Regions from separate parts of the Streptomyces sp. NPDC059499 genome, predicted to be linked through region 1. Evidence: riboswitches for the same ligand, from Rfam matches in the RefSeq annotation. Region 1 holds a riboswitch; each other region holds the start of a gene.

Region 1 (7,502 bases):
CCAGGCGCAGGCGTCGGAGGTACGCACGGCGCAGGAGCGTTCGCCGCAGGCCGCGCAGCTGGTGAAGAAGTCCGGGCAGCTCACCCGGGCCAAGCTGCACGGCATCGTGTTCGGGATGGTCCTGGACCGGGCCGCGAAGGACGCGGGGGTGACCGTCAGCCGCAAGGAGATCCAGCAGATCCGCCGGCAGGCCGCCGCGCAGTACGGCGGTGACAAGGGCCTGCAGAGCGTGATGCTGGAGCAGCGCTGGGTCGCCCCGGACCAGATCGAGGGCGATCTGCGCAAGGAGGTCCAGCTGCCGAAGCTGGCCCAGGCGCTCGGCGCCGACCTGCAGACCCCCGCCGGACAGCAGGTCGTCGGCGAGGCGCTCACCAAGGCGTCGAAGGCCCTGCACGTCGACGTCAACCCGCGCTTCGGTTCCTGGGACGACAAGCAGGTCCAGCTGAGCACCTACAAGGCTCCGTGGATCAACCAGGTCACCAAGTTCCAGGAGCAGGAACCCCAGTCGGGCGCCTGACCCGGGGCCGGAGCCGGGTCAGGACCGGGGGCCAGGACCGGGAGGCTCCCGGCCGGGGTAGGTTCCAAGGGTGAACGCTGAAGCCCCCGGCCGTATCGTCCTGCTCACCGCCAGCCACCGGGTCGCGCCCGGCCTGCTGTCCTGGCCCGCCTGGCAGACGCTGCAGGCCGCCGACGCGGTGCTCTGCGCCGAGCGGGACCATCCGCAACTGCCGTACCTGCGCGAGGCCGGGGTCATGGTCGAGCACGTCGCACCGTCCGCCGAGGAGCTCGTCGACGCCTGCGCGGGCGGACGGACCGTGGTAGTCCTCGTGGGCGGCGAGGGCAATCAGCCGCTCACCGACGGCCTGGCCCGGCTCGGCGGTTCGGGCCGGGTGCAGATGCCGGACCTGGAACTGCTGCCCGGCTCCTACGACCTGCCGGGCGCCCGGCTCCTCGATCTGGTCCAGGTCATGGACCGGATCCGGCGGGAATGCCCGTGGACCTCGCAGAAGACGCACAAGGGTCTCGCGAAGTACGCCATCGAGGAGGCGTACGAACTGGTCGAGGCCATCGAGGACGGTGATCGCGAGGAACTGCGCGAGGAGCTCGGGGACGTTCTGCTCCAGGTCGTCTTCCACGCCCGGATCGCGCAGGAGGACCCGGACGAGCCCTTCGCCGTCGACGATGTCGCGGCCACGATCGTGGACAAGCTGATCCACCGTCATCCGCATGTCTTCGGCGACGAGACCGCGGAGACCCCGGAGGACGTCCACGCGCACTGGCTGCGGACCAAGGCGATCGAGAAGCAGCGGGAGTCGGTCACCGAAGGGGTGCCGCTCGGCCAGCCCGCTCTCGCCCTGGCCGCCAAGCTCGGCAGCCGGGCCCGTACCGCAGGGCTCGACGTCGCGCTCCCGGAGGACGACTCGGTCGGCTACCGGCTCCTCGCCCTCGCCGTACGCGCGGAACAGGACGGCACGGACCCGGAGGCGGCCCTCAGGGCCGCTGCCCGTACCTACCGGGACGCGATCCGGGCGGTGGAGGGGCACGGGGGCGCTCCGGATAACGTCGAGGAGTGAACGACAGCCCCGCCGACACCCCCGCGCCCGGCACAGCACCGGACGCAGCGCCCGAACTCTTCACGTGGGAGTTCGCCACCGACCCGTACCCCGCCTACGCCTGGCTCCGCGAGCACAGCCCCGTGCACCGCACCGCGCTGCCCAGCGGTGTCGAGGCCTGGCTGGTGACCCGGTACGCGGATGCGAAGCAGGCCCTCGCCGACACCCGGCTCTCCAAGAACCCGGCACACCACGCCGGGTCGGCGAACGCGAAGGGGAAGACGGGCATCCCGGGGGAGCGCAAGGCGGACCTGATGACGCACCTCCTGAACATCGACCCGCCGGACCACACCCGGCTGCGCCGGCTCGTCTCCAAGGCGTTCACCCCGCGCAGGGTCGCCGAGTTCGCGCCGCGCGTGCAGGAGCTGACGGACCGCCTCATCGACACGTTCATCGAGGAGGGGAAGGCGGACCTCATCCACGACTTCGCCTTCCCCCTCCCCATCTACGCGATCTGCGACCTGCTGGGGGTGCCCCCGGAGGACCAGGACGACTTCCGGGACTGGGCGGGCATGATGATCAGGCACGGCGGCGGTCCGCGCGGCGGGGTGGCCAGGTCGGTCAAGAAGATGCGCGGCTACCTCGCCGAACTCATCCACCGCAAACGGGAGAACCCCGGCGACGACCTGATCTCGGGACTCATCCGGGCAAGTGACCACGGCGAGCACCTCACCGAGAACGAAGCCGCGGCGATGGCCTTCATCCTGCTGTTCGCCGGTTTCGAGACCACGGTCAACCTCATCGGCAACGGCACCTACGCCCTGCTGCGCAACCCGGAACAACGCGAGCTGCTCCAGCGCTCGATCGAGGCCGGGGAGACGGAGCTGCTGGCCACGGGGATCGAGGAGTTGCTGCGGTACGACGGGCCGGTGGAGCTCGCCACCTGGCGGTACGCCACCGAACCCGTGACGCTGGGCGGGCAGCGCATCGAGGCCGGGGACCCCGTTCTCGTGGTGCTGGCCGCCGCCGACCGGGACCCGGAGCGATTCCGCGATGCGGACACGCTGGATCTCGCACGGAGTGACAATCAGCACCTCGGGTACGGGCACGGCATCCACTACTGCCTGGGTGCTCCGCTGGCCCGGCTGGAGGGTCAGGCGGCGTTGGCGACGCTGCTGCGACGCCTTCCTGACCTGCGACTCGCTGCGGAACCTACCGATTTGCGATGGCGGGGCGGTCTCATCATGCGTGGACTGCGCACTCTTCCTGTGGAGTTCGATCCCGGACACCGCTCCGAAAAAAGTGACACTCTGTCAACTCTGTGACTTTCACGTGATCTCCGCTGCATCGACTTGTGACACACGTTCGAGTACGGCTAGGTTCACCGTTCGACTCACCAGTCACACGTCAGTCACACGGAAGGCAATCCCATGGGCTCCGCGAACGGCAGACACCGTCGCCCTCGGCAGGCACCCGCCATCGTCGTCGCCGCAGGCGTCACAGGGTCGGCCATCGCCATCCCGCTGCTCGGCGCGACCGGCGCGCACGCAGCCGACGCCTCGACCTGGGACCGGGTCGCCGAGTGCGAGAGCGGTGGCATGTGGAGCGCCGACCTCGGCAACGGCTACTACGGCGGCCTGCAGCTCTCGCAGGACACCTGGTCGGCCTACGGCGGCACGGCGTTCGCGCCCCGCGCCGACCTGGCCAGCCGCTCGCAGCAGATATCCGTGGCGGAGAAGGTGCTCGACGACCAGGGGGTGACGGCGTGGGCCAGCTGCGCGGTGATCTCCGGGCTCGCGCTCGACAACACGCTCCCCGGTGTCGACCCGGGCAGTGAGCCGACCACCGAGCCGTCGGACACCGCGACCCCGTCCGGCGACACGTCGGCCACCCCCTCGTCCGATGCGTCGGACAACGGGAACAGGAACACGGACAACCGAGGCGGCGAAACCGGCAAGGCCGACAAGTCGAACGGATCCGACAAGTCCGACTCCTCTCCCTCGCCCGAGGCGTCCAAGACCTCTGACGGCTCGACGGAAGCGCCGGGCGGCAAGCACCGCGGCACTCCGGCCCCGGAGGCGAGCGCCGGTACGGGCTCGACGGACGGGCGCGAGTCCGGCCGGCACGCGTCGCGCGGTGACGCCGACGCGCGCGACGGCGGCGACGGAACCTACACCGTTCGCACGGGCGACAACCTCTGGGCGATCGCGGACGCGCAGGAACTGCCCGGCGGCTGGACGGCGCTCTACGAGGCCAACAAGGACGAGCTGGGTTCCGACCCGGACCTGATCCTTCCCGGACAGAACCTCGACCTGGGTCTCGACCTGGGCGCCAAGGCGGACGAGAAGACCGCCGGGGCCGGTGCGGAAGCCGCTGTCGGCAACTGATCCAATTCGGGAAAACACCCCAAATTCGGGGGCAGTTCAGAGGCCTATGTCCACTTATGTCTAAGTGAGACATGGGTCTCTTTGCGTCAACTCACGCTTCTCGCCCGCCTGATTCGCCGACGATGCCTCCGACCTGCGAAAACGAGCCTTCGGCTGATGCGGGTAAGGGCTGATTGTCCGTGATGTCCATCTTTGAATGTGGGGGTTGCCTATGTTTACGGTCGGAACCGCTCGCACCGCGGGCACCTTCGACCGTCACGCCGAATCCTGCCGTCGGCCGAAGGGATTCGACGCGTAAAGCGCCGTAGGCAGGAGCGGGGGACCCAGGTAAGTGCCGGACCCGGCCGTCGGAAGACGGGCGAGGGCCGGCTAGGGGTGAAGTCGCTTGCCAGTGCGAGCGACCGGGCAACTCACAGGCCCGAACCCGACAGCTCACCTCGTAGGCGTCGGTGAGGAGAACCATGCTGCTTTCGAGCAAGGGCAAGCACCGTCGCCCGTCCAAGGCCGTCCGTATCGCCACCCTGGCCGGCGTCGCCGGTGCCGCGGTCGCCGTCCCGCTGATGGGTGCGACCGGCGCCTCCGCCGCCTCCGTCGCCACGTGGGACGCCGTCGCGCAGTGCGAGTCCGGTGGCAACTGGTCCATCAACACGGGCAACGGCTACTACGGCGGTCTGCAGTTCTCGCAGTCCAGCTGGGCAGCCGCCGGCGGTACGCAGTTCGCCGCCCGCGCCGACCTGGCCACCAAGGCACAGCAGATCACCGCAGCCGAGAAGCTCCTCGACCTCCAGGGCCCGGGCGCCTGGGCCTGCGCCGGTGCCGGCGGCCTGACCAACGACGGCGTGGACCCGGGTGTCGACGCCTCCGCGACGGGCGCCGAGAAGGCCGCCAAGCCGGAGCGCAAGGCCGAGCAGCCCACCACGCGCAGCGAGAAGCGCACCGCCCCCGAGGCGTCGAAGACCGTCACGACCCCGACCGGCGACAAGGTCAAGAAGGGTGACGGCGAGTACAAGGTGAAGGCCGGCGACACCCTGAGCACGATCGCCGACGCGAAGAAGGTCAAGGGCGGCTGGGAGAAGCTGTTCAAGCTCAACGACGACATCGTCGAGGACGCCGACCTGATCTTCCCGGGTCAGCAGCTCCACCTGAAGTAGTCCCGGGTCTCTCCTCCCCGAAGGCTTCAGGACCGCGGAAGGGTGTCCGGCGGCACCCGACGCGTTCTCTCCCGGCCCGGCGCACTCACCCCCGTGTGCGCCGGGCCGGGGTCGTTTCCGCGGTGTGCCGCAGGGGCGCACCGGGTGCGAGATCGTTCAACTATTGTGGTTACTGGCCAGTAGATTTCTGGACCTTTGCCCGGAATGCAGGCCCTTGGGTCCTTTTTCGTCCCAGGGGACGGGCGGTCGGCCGACGCAGGGGGCCGAGCCGGTTAGGCTCGGGGCGCAAGGCCACAGTGACCCTGCACAACCAGCGTCATATCCCAGAAGGAGATGCCTCGTGCCGTCCATCGACGTCGTCGTAGCCAGGGAAATCCTCGACTCCCGGGGAAACCCCACGGTCGAGGTCGAGGTTGGCCTCGACGACGGCAGCACGGGACGTGCTGCCGTTCCGTCCGGCGCCTCCACCGGCGCGTTCGAGGCCATCGAGCTTCGCGACGGTGACCCCAACCGCTACCACGGCAAGGGTGTCGAGAAGGCCGTCCTCGCCGTCATCGAGCAGATCGGCCCGGAGCTCGTCGGTTACGACGCCACCGAGCAGCGCCTCATCGACCAGGCGATGTTCGACCTCGACGCCACCGAGAACAAGGGCTCCCTCGGCGCCAACGCCATCCTCGGCGTCTCGCTGGCCGTGGCCCACGCCGCGTCCGAGGCGTCCGACCTGCCGCTGTTCCGCTACCTCGGCGGCCCGAACGCGCACCTGCTGCCCGTTCCGATGATGAACATCCTGAACGGCGGCTCGCACGCCGACTCCAACGTGGACATCCAGGAGTTCATGATCGCGCCGATCGGCGCGGAGTCCTTCTCCGAGGCCCTTCGCTGGGGCGCGGAGATCTACCACACGCTGAAGAAGGTCCTGAAGACCAAGGGCCTGTCCACCGGTCTCGGTGACGAGGGCGGCTTCGCCCCGAACCTCGAGTCCAACCGTGCCGCCCTGGACCTGATCCTCGAAGCCGTCAAGGAAGCCGGCTACGTTCCGGGCCGCGACATCGCGCTCGCTCTGGACGTCGCCGCGTCCGAGTTCTACAAGGACGGCGCGTACGAGTTCGAGGGCAAGTCCCGCTCGGCCGCCGAGATGACCGAGTACTACGAGGAGCTCGTCTCCGCGTACCCGCTGGTCTCCATCGAGGACCCGCTGTACGAGGACGACTGGGCCGGCTGGAAGGTCATCACCGACAAGCTCGGCGGCAAGGTGCAGATCGTCGGTGACGACCTGTTCGTCACCAACCCCGAGCGCCTGGCCCGTGGCATCGAGGAGGGCTCGGCCAACGCCCTGCTCGTCAAGGTCAACCAGATCGGTTCGCTGACCGAGACCCTGGACGCCGTGGAGCTGGCCCAGCGCAACGGCTTCAAGTGCATGATGTCCCACCGCTCCGGTGAGACCGAGGACGTCACGATCGCCGACCTCGCCGTCGCCGTGAACTGCGGCCAGATCAAGACCGGCGCCCCGGCCCGCTCGGACCGTGTCGCCAAGTACAACCAGCTGCTGCGCATCGAGGAGATCCTCGACGACGCCGCGGTGTACGCGGGCCGTTCCGCGTTCCCGCGGTTCCGCTTCGAGGGCTGAGAGCCCGGCAGCAGGAGCTGAGCCTCCCTTCGGTGCACCAGCCTCCGTCCGTCCCCGCACTCGGTCCCGTACCGTGTGCGGGGACGGACGTGCGTAATGGGGAGGCGAGATGGCCGGGAAGGACCGCGACCGGTTCTCCACCGCGACCAGGCTGCGGCTGCTCGGGGAGCAGACCGCGGCCCGCGTGTACCGCTCCCAGAACCGCCGCCAGGCCCGCCGCTCCCGGCTCACCGGCAGGGCCGCGTTCCTGGCCCTGATCGTCTGCTCCCTGGTCGTCGCCCTCGCCTACCCGATGAGGCAGTACATCTCCCAGCGCGACGAGATCGCCGATCAGGAGAGGCTCACGCAGGAGGCGCACCGGCGGACCGAGGAGCTGCGCGACGAGAAGGCGCGGCTCAAGGACGACGCGTACATCCGGCGACTTGCGCGCCAGCACCTCCACTACGTCATGCCCGGGGAGACCGGTTATACGGTGATCGACCCGGACGCGGCCGAGGTGCGCCGCGGCGAACCGGGTGCGACGGGCCGGCCCTGGCACACGAACCTCTGGGACGGCGTCGACAGTGCCGACCGCGGCTGACCCCGTTCCCGTACACACAGACCGATCGATGACATTCAAGGCAGGCATGGACACGCCCCCTCCGCAGACCGAATCCACCGCGCCCACCGAGGCGGACATCGCCGCGTTCGAGCAGCAGCTCGGCCGGCCGCCGCGCGGGCTGCGCGCCATTGCGCACCGCTGCCCGTGCGGCAACCCGGACGTGGTGGAGACGCAGCCCCGTCT
Region 2 (7,502 bases), on a different contig from region 1:
CGGCCCCGTCGACGGGGTAGAGGTGCATGGTCGACAGGCCGGTGGGGAGTGCTTCCGCGTACCTGGCGTGCACGTCGACGGCGTCGTCCGTGACCCGGTCGAAGAAGGCGCCGCGCCAGTACCACTGGAGGCCCGTGGGGATCAGCTCGTCGAACATGGCCTGCAGCGCCGGGTAGGGCATCGGCGTCGTGAAGTGGAAAGCGGGCTTGCCCGGTTCGTTCACGACCGCGAGGGTGTCGCCCAGGGCCTCCGGGTCCGCCGTCGAGGACCAGACGACGCCGCACACCTTCTGTCCGTGGAGCTCCTCCGGGAACGGGGGCGCGGGCGGGACGGTCATCGACGCGAAGAAGCCGTACAGGTCGTCGGGCGCCTGCGGCAGGAACTCGCGGTACCACCGCAGTACGTCGGGAAGGAGGTCCAGCGGCCACACGGTGATGCCGACCCCCACGTTGTCCACGGGGTGAAGTTCGAAGTCGAACGACGTCACGATGCCGAAGTTCCCGCCGCCGCCACGCAGCGCCCAGAACAGGTCCGCGTTCTCGCTCGCGTTCGTCGTGACGAAGCCGCCGTCGGCCAGGACGACGTCCGCGGACACCAGGTTGTCCGCCGTGAGGCCGTACTTGCGGGTGAGGTAGCCGTGTCCGCCGCCCAGGGTGAGACCCCCGACTCCCGTCGTGGACATGATGCCCGCGGGGGTGCCGAGTCCGAATGCGTGGGCGGCGTGGTCGAGATCGCCCAGCTTCGCCCCGCCGTCGACCTGCGCGGTCTGGGTGGCCGGGTCGACGCGTACGCCGCGCATCGGCGACAGGTCGATCGTGACGGCGTCGTCGGCGAGGCAGAGACCGGGTCCGCTGTGTCCCCCGCCCATCACCGCCACCTCGAGGCCGTGCGTGCGCACGAAGTCGACGGCTGCCATGACGTCCGCCGTGTCGTGGCACCGGACCACGGCCGCAGGTCTCCGGTCGATCATGGCGTTGTAGATCGTGCGGGACTGTGTGTACTCCGGGTCGTCCGGGCCGATGACAGGGCCGCGCAGTTCGGTCCGCATCGCTTCGAGTGTGGTGCCGTCCATGACCGTCTCCTTGCCGAAGTGTGTGCCGCACCCGCCCGGTCCGCCTGTGCCGGGCCTTCGGTGCGGGTTAGCGCCGGCGCTCCGGCAACCTCGGTCGCAAGCGGAAGCGGACACCGCAGGACTGATAGCTCCAGCGTCCCGCTGCTTGTGGAGCCGCGCACTCCGGCCCGCCCGCGGCCACGGGGGCATACGCACCCTGCCGCCGGTGCGGCCGAAGCCTCCGGAGGAACGGGTACCGGGGGGTCGCAGCGGTAAATGGTCAGGACCTCGTCCCGGATGGCGTAGTGTTGCACTCACAACGACGCGGGGTGGAGCAGCTCGGTAGCTCGCTGGGCTCATAACCCAGAGGTCGCAGGTTCAAATCCTGTCCCCGCTACTGAAAGACAGAGGCCCGGATCCTTTCGAGGATCCGGGCCTCTGTCGTATGCCTCCGTACGCCGCGGCTGCCGTGCTTGACCTTGACGCAACGTAAAGATCTAGCGTTCTCGGCATGGAGTGGTCCATCCAGGAAATCGCCAGAAGAGCCGGCACCACGAGCCGCACGCTCCGGCACTACGGAGATCTCGGTCTCCTCGCGCCGAGCCGGATCGGGTCCAACGGCTACCGCTACTACGACCAGGACGCCCTCGTCCGGCTGCAGCGCATTCTGCTGCTGCGGGAGCTGGGTCTCTCGCTGCCCGCCATCAAGGACGTACTCGAGGGGCAGCGGGACACGTCGGTGGCGCTCCGGGCCCATCTGCGACTGCTGGAGCAGGAGCGGGAGCGCATCGGGCGGCAGATCGCCTCGGTGCGGACCACTCTCCACAAGACCGAGGAGGGAAGAGAGCTCATGGCCGAAGAAGTGTTCGACGGCTTCGATCACACGGTGTACGAGCAGGAGGTCACCGAGCGCTGGGGGCGGGACGCGTACGAGAAGGGCGACCGGTGGTGGCGTTCGCTGAGCCGGGCGGAGCGCGACAGTTTCCAGGCCGCGCACGAGGCCATCGCCCGTGACTACGGGCAAGCCAGGGCAGCGGGCATGGATCCGTCCGACGAGCCGGTGCAGGACATCGCGCGGCGGCACTGCGAGTGGCTGTCGGTGACCACGACGGCCACCCGGTCGTACGTGATCGGCCTCGGGGAGATGTACGTCGCCGATCCCCGCTTCGGGAAGAACTACGATCGGTACGGAGACGGCACCGCCGTCTTCGTACGGGATGCACTGACGATCTACGCGCAGCGCATGCTCTCCGACTGACCATCGGGGCGCGGCGCTCGGCGCTCCTCCCTTTGGCCGACGACGAGTCGCCTCACGGCGCGGCTCCGGCCAGCCTGGGTGGAGCGCGGTACCGTCCGCAGCCGTGGGCGGACCGGGCAGGAGTGCACAGGTGGGGAAGCGGGACAGGCGGCGCGGCGGAGCTGCTGGAGGTGCCCGCACCCGGCAGTTCGTACGACTGCTGCCCGCACTGATGATCGCGGCCGGGGTGGTCTTCGACCTCAGTACGCCGCCCGATGTCAGTGCGATCCCCCTGTTCGCGGCGGCCCCGCTGATCGCCGCGCCGTTCTTCTCGCTGGCGAGCACGATCCGTACGGCCGTGGCCGCGATCGTGACGGTCCTGGCCATCCGGTTGTACGACGGCACGATCTCGGACGTCGCCCCGGTCACCGAGCTGCTCACCCTGGTCACCGTCTCCGTGCTCGCCCTCGTCATCAACGGAGTCGTCCGGCGCAGCAACGAGCAGCTGGCCTCGGCCCGGGTCATCGCGGAGACCGCGATGCGCGCGGTCCTCCCGACGCCGGACGAGCGGATCGGCGGGCTGCTGGTCGCGGCGCGGTACGAGGCGGCGCAGGCGGACGAGTTCGTCGGCGGTGACCTGTTCGCCGTCGTGGACACCCCGCACGGGGTGCGGCTGGTCGTCGGTGACGTACGGGGCAAGGGACTGGCCGCCGTGGAGGCGGTGGCGGTGGTGATCGGGGCGTTCCGGGAGGCCGCCGAGCAGGAGCTGTCGCTGGAGGGTGTGGCGCAGCGGCTGGAGAGGGCGCTGGCCCGGGAAGGGACCCGACGCGGCGGGCTCGACTCCATGGAGGGGTTCGTCACCGCGGTGCTCGCCGAGATCCCGGCGGGTTCGGGCAGGTTGCGGATCGTCAACCGCGGTCACCCCGAGCCGATCCTGCTGCACGGGGACGGGGCGCTTGAGGTGCTGGCGCCGACTGTGCCCGCGCTGCCGATCGGGATGGACCTGGGGGTGTGGCCGGACCGGTCGGACGAGTGGGAGCTGCCTGCCGGATCGACGCTCCTGGTGTTCACGGACGGCCTCTCCGAGGCGCGGGGCGCCGACGGGGTCTTCTACGACCCTGCGGCCCGGCTGCGCGGCCGGATCTTCCCGGGGCCCGACGAACTGCTCTCGGCGCTCACCGACGACGTGCGGCTGCACACGGGGGGCCATGCCGTGGACGACATGGCGCTGCTCGCGGTCGGCCGGCCCGCGCGGGGGCAGCCGGAGCGGCGGACGACTGTGAAGATCGTGGGGCGGGGCGATGGATGAGTCGTTGCCACGGTGCGTAGTCGAAGGACACCGCTCCGCATAACATATGACGCAACGTCAGAAACTGATGCCCCGGCGGGGAATACTCAACTCGCCCGTTTCGGACCGTTAATCCCCTGAAAGTCCACGTCAAAGCTGTGAATGATCAACGGGAACAGCTTGGAATCGGACCCGGGTGTCTATTAACGTTCGATAACGCAGCGCGGTTGTCCCAGTCGTCGCAAGAGGCGGCACCGTGCGCGAGCGCCGAATTCCGCAAGGAAACCGGGGAACCACCTACATGGGGTGAATCGGACACCTGTGTCTCGTGAGAGACAGAGGGGCCCGTAGGAGACCTTCCTGCTCCGAACCCGTCAGCTAACCCGGTAGGCGAGAAGGAAGGAAAGGAGTGCGCCCACGTGGCGTCCAATCAGCCTGCCCCCGAGGCCCCGTCACCCTTCAGGTCCGACACCCTCGGTGGCGAGGACAGGACGTGGGAGGAATGGAACCCCACCGAGGAGTCCATCCGTCCCGTTCGCGGCAGGCACCGTGTGGCCAAGCAGCGCGGCCTCGCCCGTAGCTCCACCGTCCTCGGCGTAGGCGTCATCGCAGCCGTCGGCGCGGGTGGCATGGCCACTGCGCAGAGCAAGCCGCCGGTCTCCATCTCTCTTCCCGATTCCATCGCGGACAATCTCCCCGACGCCAAGTCCCTGCCCGGCGTGAGCGCGTTCATGTCGGACGACTCCGCGGACAACGGTGCCGTCGCCACGGCCTCCCCGCTCACCACGGCCGGCATCACGGCCGCCGAGGCCGAGCAGGGCACGAGCAACGCCGGTGAGGCGCTGCGCGCCCGCATCCTCCAGCAGGCCGAGCAGCAGCAGGCCGGAGCCGAGGCCGAGGCCAAGGCCGCGGAGGAGAAGGCGGCAGCCGAGGAGGCCGCCGCCAAGGCCGCGAAGCAGCAGAGCGACGCCGAGGCGAAGGCCGCAGCGGAGAAGAAGGCGGCGGAGGTCGCGGCGAAGAAGAAGGCCGAGGCCGAGCGCCTCGCCAAGCTCGCCGCCAGCTACGCGCTCCCGACCTCCTCGTACACGATCACCTCGACCTTCGGCCAGGCCGGTTCGATGTGGTCCTCCGGCTACCACACCGGTCTCGACTTCGCGGCGCCGACGGGCACCCCGATCAAGGCCGTGCACAGCGGCACGGTGAAGTCGGCGGGCTGGTCGGGTTCGTACGGGTACCACACCGTCATCGAGCTGGACGACGGTACGGAGATCTCGTACAGCCACCAGTCCTCGATGGACGTCAGCGCCGGCCAGCGGGTCACCACCGGTGAGACCATCGGCCGCGTCGGTGCCACCGGCAACGTGACGGGCCCTCACCTCCACCTGGAGGTCCACACCGCGGACGGCTCGGGCATCGACCCGATGAGCTGGCTGCGGAGCAAGGGTCTCTCGATCTGAGTTCTTCCGGTCCGAGGGCTCCGCGGTGTGTCCGCAGAGCCCTCGCCGGTTCTCCGCCGAGCGTTCGCGCGGGCGGACAGCCCGTCCGTACCGGACGGACGGCCCACCTGAACTCCGGCGGCCCTGGCGCACCCCCCCCGACGTCAGGGCTGCCGGTCTGCCCGTGGTCGGCATCCGTCGGAATAGTCGCCTGAGCGGACTGGTTTGTTCCAGGTATGACTTCACTCCGCACACTCGGTTCCTCGAGCCTCCAGGTCTTCCCGCTCGCACTCGGCGGCAACGTCTTCGGCTGGACGGCCGACGAGGGCGGGTCCTTCGCCGTCCTGGACGCGTACGCCGCGGCCGGCGGCAACTTCATCGACACGGCCGACTCGTACTCCGCCTGGGCCCCGGGCAACGAGGGCGGCGAGTCGGAGACGCTCGTCGGCAAGTGGCTCGCGTCGCGCTCCAACCGCTCCGACATCGTCGTCGCCACCAAGGTCGGCGCCCACCCCGAGTTCAAGGGGCTCGCCGGCGCGACGATCAAGGGCGCCGCCGAGGCCTCGCTGCGCCGGCTCGGCACCGACCACATCGACCTCTACTACACCCACTTCGACGACGAGACCGTCCCCGTGGAGGAGATCATCACCGCGCTCGACCAGCTGGTGAAGGACGGCAAGGTGCGCGAGATCGCCGCCTCCAACATCAGCCCCGAGCGGCTCCGGGCCTCCCTGGAGTTCTCCGAGCGCGAGGGCCTCGCCCGCTATGTCGCGCTGCAGCCGCACTACAACCTCGTCTCGCGCGACACCTACGAGGGCGAGCTCCAGGACACGGCGGCCGAGGCGGGCCTCGCCGCCGTCCCGTACTTCGCACTGGCCTCCGGCTTCCTCACCGGTAAGTACCGGCCCGGCACAGCGGTCGAGAGCGCACGGGCCGACGGCGCGGCCAGGCACCTGGAGTCGGAACGCGGCCGCAAGGTGCTCGCCGCGCTCGACAGGGTGGCCCAGGAGCACGACGCGGAGATCGCCACGGTCGCGCTGGCCTGGCTCGCCGCCCGGCCGACCGTCGCCGCGCCGATCGCGTCCGCCCGCACGGTCGGGCAGCTGCCCGCACTGGTGGCGGTGGCAGACCTGCGGCTGACCGACGTGGACCTCGCGGACCTCGACGAGGCATCCGCCTGACACTTCACCACCCGCCGGGCTACGCGGAGGGTGGGCGGCTGTCCCGCTGGTGGCCGTCGTGCAGATACGGGTTGTACCCGCCGTAGTGCCGGTGAGGTGCGGGGAGCTGCTGCTGCGGATACGGAGCGGGCTGCTGCGGGAACCTGCGGGGGGACGGGACCGCGACCGGGGCCGTGCCGCGCCGGGCGCGGAACCGGCCCGTCGCGTGGGCCGCGTACGTCAGGGCAGGGCCGGCGACCTCCCGGCGCTGCCACAGGTGGTGCAGCAGCTCCTGCTCGCGCTCGGCGAAGTCCGGGCCGGGTGTGTCGCGGCGGGCTCGCCGGCGCAGCACCGCCAGGGACGTCGCGAACGCCTCGTACTCCGCGACCGCCTGTGCCGCGGCCTTGCCCCGGGCCCGGTCGGTGGTTCCGTGCCAGTGCCGTGCCATGTCGCGGGCCATGCCCCTGGCCCGCATCGAGGCGAGAGACAGGGGTTCGGCGGGAGTCAGCCAGCCGGCCGCCGCGTAGACGGGCAGCTCGGTGGCCAGGGTGCGCAGTTCGCGCTGGCGCGTCCAGACGGCCAGCCAGGTCACCAGGCCGAAGACCGGCACCATGAACACCCCGTACACCGCGTAGAAGCCGTACGGGCCGAAGGCCGACGAGCCGTTCCACAGGGCGTGCATCCCCATGGCGAGGAGCAGGCCCAGGACCGGCAGCAGGACCCGGCGCACCCGGTGGCGCCGCCCTGCGACTGCCGCGACCCCGAAGCCGATGCCGGTGAGCACGGTGAACAGGGGGTGTGCGAACGGCGACATCACCACCCGCACGAAGAAGGTCCCCGCCGTCACCGACGCGAGGCCCGTGGTGCCCAGCTCCTGGTCCTCGCCGAAGGCGTTGCCCAGGTAGAGGATGTTCTCGGTGAAGGCGAACCCGGTCGCGGTGAACCCGGCGACCACGATCCCGTCCACGACACCGCTGAACTCCCGTCTGCGGAACAGGAATATCAGCAGGACGGCGGCGGCCTTGGCGCTCTCCTCCACGACCGGCGCGATCACCGTGGCCCCCAGGGTGTCGGCGCTCGCCGGGTCGGCGGTGGCCGTGGCGATCCACCGGGTCGCGAACGTGTTCGCGATGATCGCCACCAGCGCGGCGGCGCACGCTCCCCAGGCGAAGGCGAACAGCAGATTGCGCCAGGGGCCCGGCTCGACCCGGTCGAGCCAACGGAACGCGGCCATCAGCAGCGGCACGGGCAGGACGGCCAGCCCCAGCCCGACAAGGAAACCCTGGGTGCCGGTCTGTTCGCGGACCATGGACAGGATCAGCAGGCCGCA
Region 3 (7,502 bases), on a different contig from region 1:
ACATCGGCAGGGTCGCCATCCAGACCAATCTCAGCTGCCGCACCGGCTGGCTGGCCGACGCGGCGCGGGACAAGGTCGCCCTGTGGTGCACGTACCACCCGGGCCAGACGCCGTACGAGCGGTTCCTCGGCAGGTGCCGGGAGCTGACCGCCCTCGGGGTCCGGCACAGCGTCGGCGTCGTGGGGCTGGACGCCCATCTCGACGAGGCCCGGCGGCTGCGCGAGGCGTTGCCCGCTGAGGTCTATCTCTGGGTCAACGCCGCCGAGGGGCACACCTACACGGACGAGGAGGCGGACCGCTGGACGGCGCTGGACCCCCTGTTCCCGTACAGCCGGCATCCGCACCGCTCGGTCGGGCTGCCCTGCCGGACGGGTGAGTCGGTCGTCTCGGTGGACGGCGACGGCACGGTGCGCCGCTGTCACTTCGTCCCCGCCGAGCTCGGCAACCTCTACGACGGCAGCTTCCGGCGCTCATTGGCTCGGCGTGGCTGTCCTCTCGACGTGTGCGACTGCCACATCGGCTATGTGCACCTGGAGACGCTGCCGTTGTACGACGTCTTCGCGGGCGGCGTGCTGGAGCGGATACCCGCCGGCCCGGTACGGGTACCTACCGCGGACGCGCTCCGTGGAGCGGTACCCCGGCGCTCCCTCCCCGTCATCACCCGCTGAGCGAACGGTGCGCCGAGCGCACTGATCACGGGCGTCGCAACGCGTGTGATCAGTGCGCCCGGAGGTGCTCAGAGCGGGAGCAGGTCGGGGCGTTTGGCCTCGACGTGGTCACCGGAGGACTCACCGCGCAGGCGCCGGCCGATCCACGGTACGAGGTACTCGCGGGCCCAGGCCATGTCGTCGCGGCGCACCTCGAGTGCCCCGCGCTGCACCTGCGGAGGCCACACCTGGTCGGGGTCGGCGGGCACGTCGAGGCCGAGGACCTGGGCGGCGCGCAGCGCGACCCGGGTGTGTCCCTCCGCCGAGAGGTGCAGCCGGTCGTTGTCCCAGGCACGCCTGTCCTGCACGGACCGGAGCGACCACAGGTCCAGGACCGGGCAGTCGTAGCGGTCGGCGATGGACCGTACATGGGCGGTGTACGTGGCGATCTTGCCCCGCAGGTGCCGGAGCACCGGAACGCCGCGGGTGTCGAAGCCGGTGGTGATCATGACGGTGCCGACCGAGCGGGTCAGGTCGGCGACCGCGCGCTCGAAGCGTTCGGCCACGTCGTCCGGGTCGGTGCCCGGCCGGATGATGTCGTTGCCGCCCGCGCAGAAGCTCACCAGATCCGGTGCGAGCTCCTTGGCGCGGGGGACCTGCTCCTCGACTATCTGGTCGAGGAGGCGTCCGCGTACGGCGAGATTGGCGTACCGGAAGTTCCCGTGCGGGCCGTCCGCGGGGCCGCCCGCTGCATCGGGGAGTGGGAGCTGGTCCGCCAGAATGACCGCGAAACGGTCCGCCCAGCCGACGAGCGTCCCGTCGGGGCCAGGGTCTCCGACGCCCTCGGTGAAGCTGTCGCCAATCGCTGCGTACGACCCGATGGTGCCTCGCTGTTTGTTTCTCGAATCGTCTGCCACAAGCGCATATCCTGCACCTTCGAATGTGACCTACGCGACCGTAATAAGGGGTTGACGGGTGGTGAGATAGACCACCCGGTCAGGTTTTGGTAAAGCCGGAATAAGCAGAGGGGCGGTGCGCCGCCGCGCACCGCCCCTCTTGGGCTCACCGAGCCGCCTGATTGCGTCAGATGGAGACGCCGTGCGAGCGCAGGTAGGCGATCGGGTCGACGTCCGAGCCGTAGCTCGGGCCGGTACGGACCTCGAAGTGGAGGTGCGGACCGGTGGAGTTGCCGGTGGAACCGGAGAGGCCGATCTGCTGGCCGCCGGTGACGGTCTGGCCGGCCGAGACGCCGAGCGACGACAGGTGGGCGTACTGGGAGTACATGCCGTCGTCGTGCTTGATGACGACCTCGTTGCCGTACGCACCGCTCCAGCCCGCGGAGACCACGGTGCCCGGGCCGATGGACCGGACGCTGGTGCCGGAGGCGGCCTGGAAGTCGGAGCCGGTGTGGTAGCCGCTGGACCAGCTGGCGCCGGCGACGCGGTACTGGGTGGAGACGCCACCGTTGGCCACCGGGGTGGTGTAACCGGAGCTGTTGCTCTCCGAAGCACCGGTGGAGTCGGCGGCGTCGGTGGCCGTCGACGCCTTCTCGGCCGGCGCGGCGGCCTTCGGGGCCGACTTCACCTTCGAGGGGGCGGCCTTGGAGGGGGCGGCCTTGGAAGGCGCGGACTCCGTGGTGGAGCCAGATGCCTTGACGCCGAGGGTCAGCTTCATGCCCGGGAAGATCAGGCTCGGGTTGTCGCCGACGACCTCACGGTTGTCCTTGTACAGCTTCTCCCAGCCGCCCTTGACCTTCTTCTCGGCCGCGATCTTCGCCAGATAGTCACCGGCGACCACGGAGTAGGTCTTGGTGGCGCCGTGCTTCTTCGCCACGGAGGCGGCAGGCGCGTGGTGGGCCGCACTGGCGGCCGCCGGCTTGGCGGCGGGCGCGGACTGCTCGGCGGCGAACGCGCCGGTGGCGCCGATCAGCGGAAGTGCGAGGACGGCGCCGCCGGTCCCTGCGGCGAGGACGCCGCGGGAGATCGGGCTGGCCTTCGTACGACGGTGCTTACCCTTTGCGGGCATGGGGAATTCCTCTCCGGCGCCTGCGAGGTGAGCTGTCGGGTTCGGACTGGAGATGCCCGGCCGCGCTGAGCGCGTCTTGACCCCAAGCCGTTCCGGATCACTCCGGTCGGCGGCTTACCTGGTTCCCCCGCTCCTGCCACACGTGAGTCGGTGCGGATTCCGGGCGGCGGCAGGATTTGGCGTTCCGTCCGGATTGACCGTGACCGTAAGCGAGTCAGGACGCCGGGAACAAGCCACCGGTTGCGTACCGGAATGGGCGATTCAATTCCGGTTCCGAATTCCGGTCACACTCCGTGGATTACGGATCTTGGCTTTCCGCACGGCGTAAGGATTACCTCTCGGCAGTTTCGCCACACACCGTCACGGATATGATCCCGCTCACCTGCCACACCCCATCTCCCGCGCAAGCGGGGCATGTTCTGCTAAATGCACTAATACGGACATGTCATGCTCGCGGGCCGCCGGTCACCCCGGCCGGGAAGGCATCGAAGGGCGAAACGATTGCCCGATGAATCCATGTCGTATCGTCGCGGGCGTGCCCCCGTCGGCGAGCGGCGCCGACGCCAGACACTCCAGGAGTCCTTGTGACGCAGCAGCTGCCAGAGGTTCCGTCGACAGACGTCGAGCTGACCGGGGTCCGCAACTTCCGCGACGTGGGCGGTCTGCCGACCACGGACGGCGGCAGGGTGCGCCACGGGCGCCTCTACCGCAGCGGCCACCTGGCGCACGCCACCGAGACGGACACGGCATTCCTGGCCGGACTCGGCCTCCACACCGTCTTCGACTTCCGCAACGCCGCCGACCACAAGCTCGACGGTCTCGACGTGGAACTGCCTGGTGTCCGGAATGTCAGCATTCCGCTCTCCGACCCGGCCGACGGCGCCGAGTTCTGGCGACTGGTGCGCGACGGCGACATCCAGCAGCTGCGCTCGATCCTCGCCGACGGCAAGGGGACGGCCCGCATGATCGCGTCGTACCGGTCGATCATCACCGACCGCACCGCGGAGCACAGCAGGGTGCTGCACGCGCTGGCCGAGGACAGCGTGCCGGCGCTGATGCACTGCGCGGCGGGCAAGGACCGGGCCGGCCTGTCGATCGCGGTATCGCTGCTTGCCGTCGGCGTCGAGAAGGAGGCCGTCGAGGCCGACTACCTCAAGTCCAACGACGCGCACCGCCGCTACAAGGTGCGGCGCAGCGACACGTCGTCGGCGGGGATGTCGGACGAGGTGTTGGAGCTCCTCAACCCGCTCTTCGGCGCGCATTCCGACTACCTCGCCGCCGCCTTCGCCGCGATCGAGGAGACCTGGGGCGGCACGGACCGCTACCTCAGCGAGGGGCTGAAGCTCGCGCCCGAGACCCGCGAGAGGCTGCGCGAGCGCCTCGTCGAGAAGGCGTAGCGCAGGCGGTCAGCCTTTGCCCGCCACGGTGAACAGGAGAAAGAGGAAGGCCGCGACGACGTGGCCGGCCACCAGATAGGCGACGAGCCGGATGACCACACCCCGGGGCATCTTCCGCTCCTGCGTGTCCTTGGTCTCCCGCGGGCGCGGGGTGAGCGGGTCGTAGTGCTCCGAATCGGACATGGCAGTCCTCTCTTTCGGCTCTCGGGCCGAGGTGTGCGGCAGGTGCGGTGGGGCGTGCGTGGTCAGCGAAGGTGCGTCCCGTTGCCCAGGCACAGCTCGGCCGAGGGGCTCTGCAGCAGGGTGTGGACGAAGAGCAGCTCGGCGCCCCCGCGGTCGAGCGCCGCGATCCGGTGCGGGGTGAGCGAGTCGAAGTGCGCGCTGTCCCCCGGCCCGAGGTCGTGCACGGTCTCCCCCAGACCCACCCTCAGCCGCCCGTCGAGGACATACAGCCATTCCTCGCCCGGGTGCACGCGTACGAGATCACTCTGGGCCCCGTGGGGGACCCGGACCCGCAACGCCTGCATCGCCCGGCCGGAGCCACCGGCCTGCTGGTACATCCAGCCGTCGGCCTCAGCACCACCCGAGGTACCACCCGGGCCGGCGCCCGGAGCTCTTCCCGGGGTCCCTCCGGGCGCGCCGCCCGGAGCGCCCGCGAACGGGCCGCCGCGGACGATGGCGTCACGCTCGGGCGGCATTTCTCCGAGGAGCTCGGAGACCGTCGTACCGTAGATACGTGCGAGCCCGAGCAGCATCGGCAGTGAGGGCTGCCTGCGGCCCGTCTCGAGCCGGGAGAGGTGCGCCGGGGAGAGATCGGCCCGCCGGGCGGCGGTCTCCAGGGTGAGACCCCGGTTGCGGCGCAGGTCGCGCAGGCGCGGCGCGATTCCGGGCAGCTCGTCGGCCGCCCCTCCGTCAGGAGGATTCATGACTCCATTGGGCCAGGATCTTTCCTCGGAGGCAAATTTCTTGCCTCCGAGGCAAAGCATCAACGGTTGGCGACAGCCTGCTTGACCAGCGTCCTGCCGAAGTCCCACATCAGCCCGCCCCCGCTGTGCGCGTCGTCCATGACGGCCGTGAAGGCGGCCACGAAGCGGTCCACCTCGCGCTCACCGATGACCAGCGGGGGGATCAGCTTGATCACTTCCAGGTGGTCGCCGGAGACCTGGGTGAGGATCCGGTGCTTCTGCAGCAGGGGCACGACCACCATCTGGGCGAAGAGGCCCTTCCTGGCCGCCTGCAGCATGGTCCAACGGCTGCGGAGTCTCAGCGAGGAGGGCCGGCCGAACTCGATCCCGATCATCAGCCCGCGCCCGCGCACCTCGTGCAGCAGCTCGTAGCGGCCGACGAGCGCGGCGAGCCGCTCACGCAGCAGGTCACCGGTGCGGCGGGCGTTCGCGACCGTCTCCTCGTCCTCCATCACCGCGAGGACCGCGAGCCCTGCCGCCATGGCCTGGGCGTTGGAGCCGAAGCTCGCCGAGTGCACGAGCACGCGGTCCATGGAGGAGTAGACGCGTTTGAAGATCCAGTCCTTGCCGAGCGTCGCGCCGACCGGCACGTATCCGCCGGAGAGCGCCTTCGCCACACAGACGAGATCGGGTTCGACACCCTCCTCGTGCTGGTACGCGTAGAAGTCGCCGGTCCTGCCCAGTCCGGTCTGCACCTCGTCGACGATGAGCACCGCCTTGTGCCGGTGCAGCAGCTCCTGCGCGGACCGCAGGAACCCCGGCGGCGAGGCGTGCACCCCCTTGCCCTGGATCGGCTCCACCACCAGGCCGGCCACGTCCCCGCGCTTGAGCTCGCGGCGCAGGGCATCCAGGTCGCCGAGGGCGATCGCCGTGTCGGGCAGCAGGGGTGCGAAGCCGTCCCGGAACCCCGCTTCGCCGTTGACCGAGAGCGAGCCGGTCGTCAGACCGTGGAAGGCATGGCTGCAGTAGAGGATCCGGGGCTTTCCGGTGGCGTAGCGGGCGAATTTCAGCGCGGTCTCGACGGCCTCGGTGCCGCTGTTGCCGAAGAACACCCTGTCCAGATGGGGGCTGTGCGCCAGCAGCCGCTCGGCCAGGAGTCCGGGCAGCGGCTGGCAGTCGAAGCGGGTGAGGTCGGCGAGCGAGGCGTCGAGGACGTCGTGCAGGGCCTTGCGTACGACGGGGTGGTGCCGGCCGAGCCCCATCACGCCGAAGCCGGCGAGCATGTCGAGGTAGTCGTTGCCTTCCGCGTCCCAGAAGTACGCGCCCTCGGCCCGCTCGTAGACCTTGTCGAAGCCGATGGTGCGGAGCATGCGCGGCAGTTGGTGGTTCAGATGCCTGGCATGCAGCTCGTAGCGCTCGGCACCGCGTTCCGCGAGGAGCCGCGCCAGATCGAAGCCCTTGGGTCCGTCGTCCTTCATGGCCTGTTCTCCCTCGGCACCACGTGTTCCGACCCTGGCTTCCGGCCGGCGAGCGCCGCACCGATCCGTCCGGCGATCTCCACGGGAGTGAGCCCGATATCGGCCAGCACCTCACCCCGCTTGGCGTGCGCCAGGAACTGCTCGGGGATGCCGAACGTCCGCAGCGGTACGTCGATTCCCGCATCCCGCAGTGCCTGCCCGACGGCCGAACCGACGCCGCCTGCCCGGCTGTTGTCCTCCACCACGGCCACCAGCCGGTGCTGCGCGGCCAGCGCGGGCAGTTGTGCGTCGACCGGTTTGACCCAGCGCGGGTCGACGACCGTGCACCGGATTCCGGCTCCCGCGAGCAGGTCGGCCGCGTGCAGACAGACCTGGGCGAGCACACCGACCGCCACCAGCAGGACGTCGGGGTCGTCGGCCCGGTGCAGGACGTCCATGCCGCCGATCCGGCCGATGGCCACGACCGGCTCCCCCACCGACTCCTTCGGGAAGCGGATCACGGTCGGCGCGTCATCCACGTCGAGGGCCTCGCGCAGTTCCTCACGCAGCCGGTCGGCATCGCGCGGTGCCGCGATCCGCAGGCCGGGAACCACCTGCAGCAGGGACATGTCCCACATGCCGTTGTGCGAGGGGCCGTCGACGCCGGTCACACCCGCCCGGTCGAGCACGAAGGTGACGCCGCACCTGTGCAGGGCGACATCCATCAGCAACTGGTCGAAGGCCCTGTTGAGGAAGGTGGCGTAGACGGCGACGACCGGATGCAGACCGCCGGTGGCAAGCCCCGCGGCGGACACGGCCGCGTGCTGCTCGGCGATCCCGACGTCCCAGACCCGGTCGGGGAACCTCTCGGCGAAGCGGGTCAGCCCGACGGGGTGCAGCATCGCCGCGGTGATCGCGACGACGTCCGGTCGTTCGGCCCCGATCCGTGCGATCTCCTCACCGAACACCGAGGTCCAGGAAGGCGCCGCGGGCACCACGAGCGGCTCGCAGGTCAGCGGGTCCATCGCGCCGACCGTATGGAAGCGGTCGGCGTCGTCGGCCAGCGCGGGC

What was found. Region 1 has a riboswitch for cyclic di-AMP ahead of ACFW9O_RS14575 (transglycosylase family protein). Riboswitches for the same ligand answer to the same signal wherever they lie in the genome.
Region 2: another riboswitch for cyclic di-AMP. It lies ahead of ACFW9O_RS08735 (M23 family metallopeptidase); the one in region 1 lies ahead of ACFW9O_RS14575 (transglycosylase family protein).
Region 3: another riboswitch for cyclic di-AMP. It lies ahead of ACFW9O_RS27190 (peptidoglycan DD-metalloendopeptidase family protein); the one in region 1 lies ahead of ACFW9O_RS14575 (transglycosylase family protein).

What each region holds. Positions count from the first base shown of each region.
Region 1 is NZ_JBHYTT010000005.1:97,606-105,107, reverse strand. Features, by position in the region: gene ACFW9O_RS14595 (SurA N-terminal domain-containing protein) at 1-517, shown strand, start outside; gene ACFW9O_RS14590 (nucleoside triphosphate pyrophosphohydrolase) at 588-1,574, shown strand; gene ACFW9O_RS14585 (cytochrome P450) at 1,571-2,878, shown strand; gene ACFW9O_RS14580 (transglycosylase family protein) at 2,984-3,940, shown strand; cyclic di-AMP (ydaO/yuaA leader) riboswitch at 4,231-4,401, shown strand; gene ACFW9O_RS14575 (transglycosylase family protein) at 4,402-5,091, shown strand; gene eno (phosphopyruvate hydratase) at 5,432-6,718, shown strand; gene ACFW9O_RS14565 (septum formation initiator family protein) at 6,828-7,298, shown strand; gene ACFW9O_RS14560 (DUF501 domain-containing protein) at 7,345-7,502, shown strand, end outside.
Region 2 is NZ_JBHYTT010000002.1:720,914-728,415, forward strand. Features, by position in the region: gene ACFW9O_RS08715 (FAD-binding oxidoreductase) at 1-1,072, opposite strand, end outside; tRNA gene ACFW9O_RS08720 (tRNA-Met) at 1,375-1,448, shown strand; gene ACFW9O_RS08725 (MerR family transcriptional regulator) at 1,563-2,309, shown strand; gene ACFW9O_RS08730 (PP2C family protein-serine/threonine phosphatase) at 2,440-3,597, shown strand; cyclic di-AMP (ydaO/yuaA leader) riboswitch at 3,832-3,984, shown strand; gene ACFW9O_RS08735 (M23 family metallopeptidase) at 3,996-5,033, shown strand; gene ACFW9O_RS08740 (aldo/keto reductase) at 5,249-6,193, shown strand; gene ACFW9O_RS08745 (PrsW family intramembrane metalloprotease) at 6,213-7,502, opposite strand, start outside.
Region 3 is NZ_JBHYTT010000013.1:153,470-160,971, reverse strand. Features, by position in the region: gene ACFW9O_RS27200 (STM4011 family radical SAM protein) at 1-668, shown strand, start outside; gene ACFW9O_RS27195 (SGNH/GDSL hydrolase family protein) at 737-1,564, opposite strand; gene ACFW9O_RS27190 (peptidoglycan DD-metalloendopeptidase family protein) at 1,731-2,672, opposite strand; cyclic di-AMP (ydaO/yuaA leader) riboswitch at 2,677-2,835, opposite strand; gene ACFW9O_RS27185 (tyrosine-protein phosphatase) at 3,257-4,069, shown strand; gene ACFW9O_RS27180 (DUF6126 family protein) at 4,079-4,252, opposite strand; gene ACFW9O_RS27175 (helix-turn-helix domain-containing protein) at 4,315-4,995, opposite strand; gene ACFW9O_RS27170 (aspartate aminotransferase family protein) at 5,055-6,452, opposite strand; gene dxs (1-deoxy-D-xylulose-5-phosphate synthase) at 6,449-7,502, opposite strand, start outside.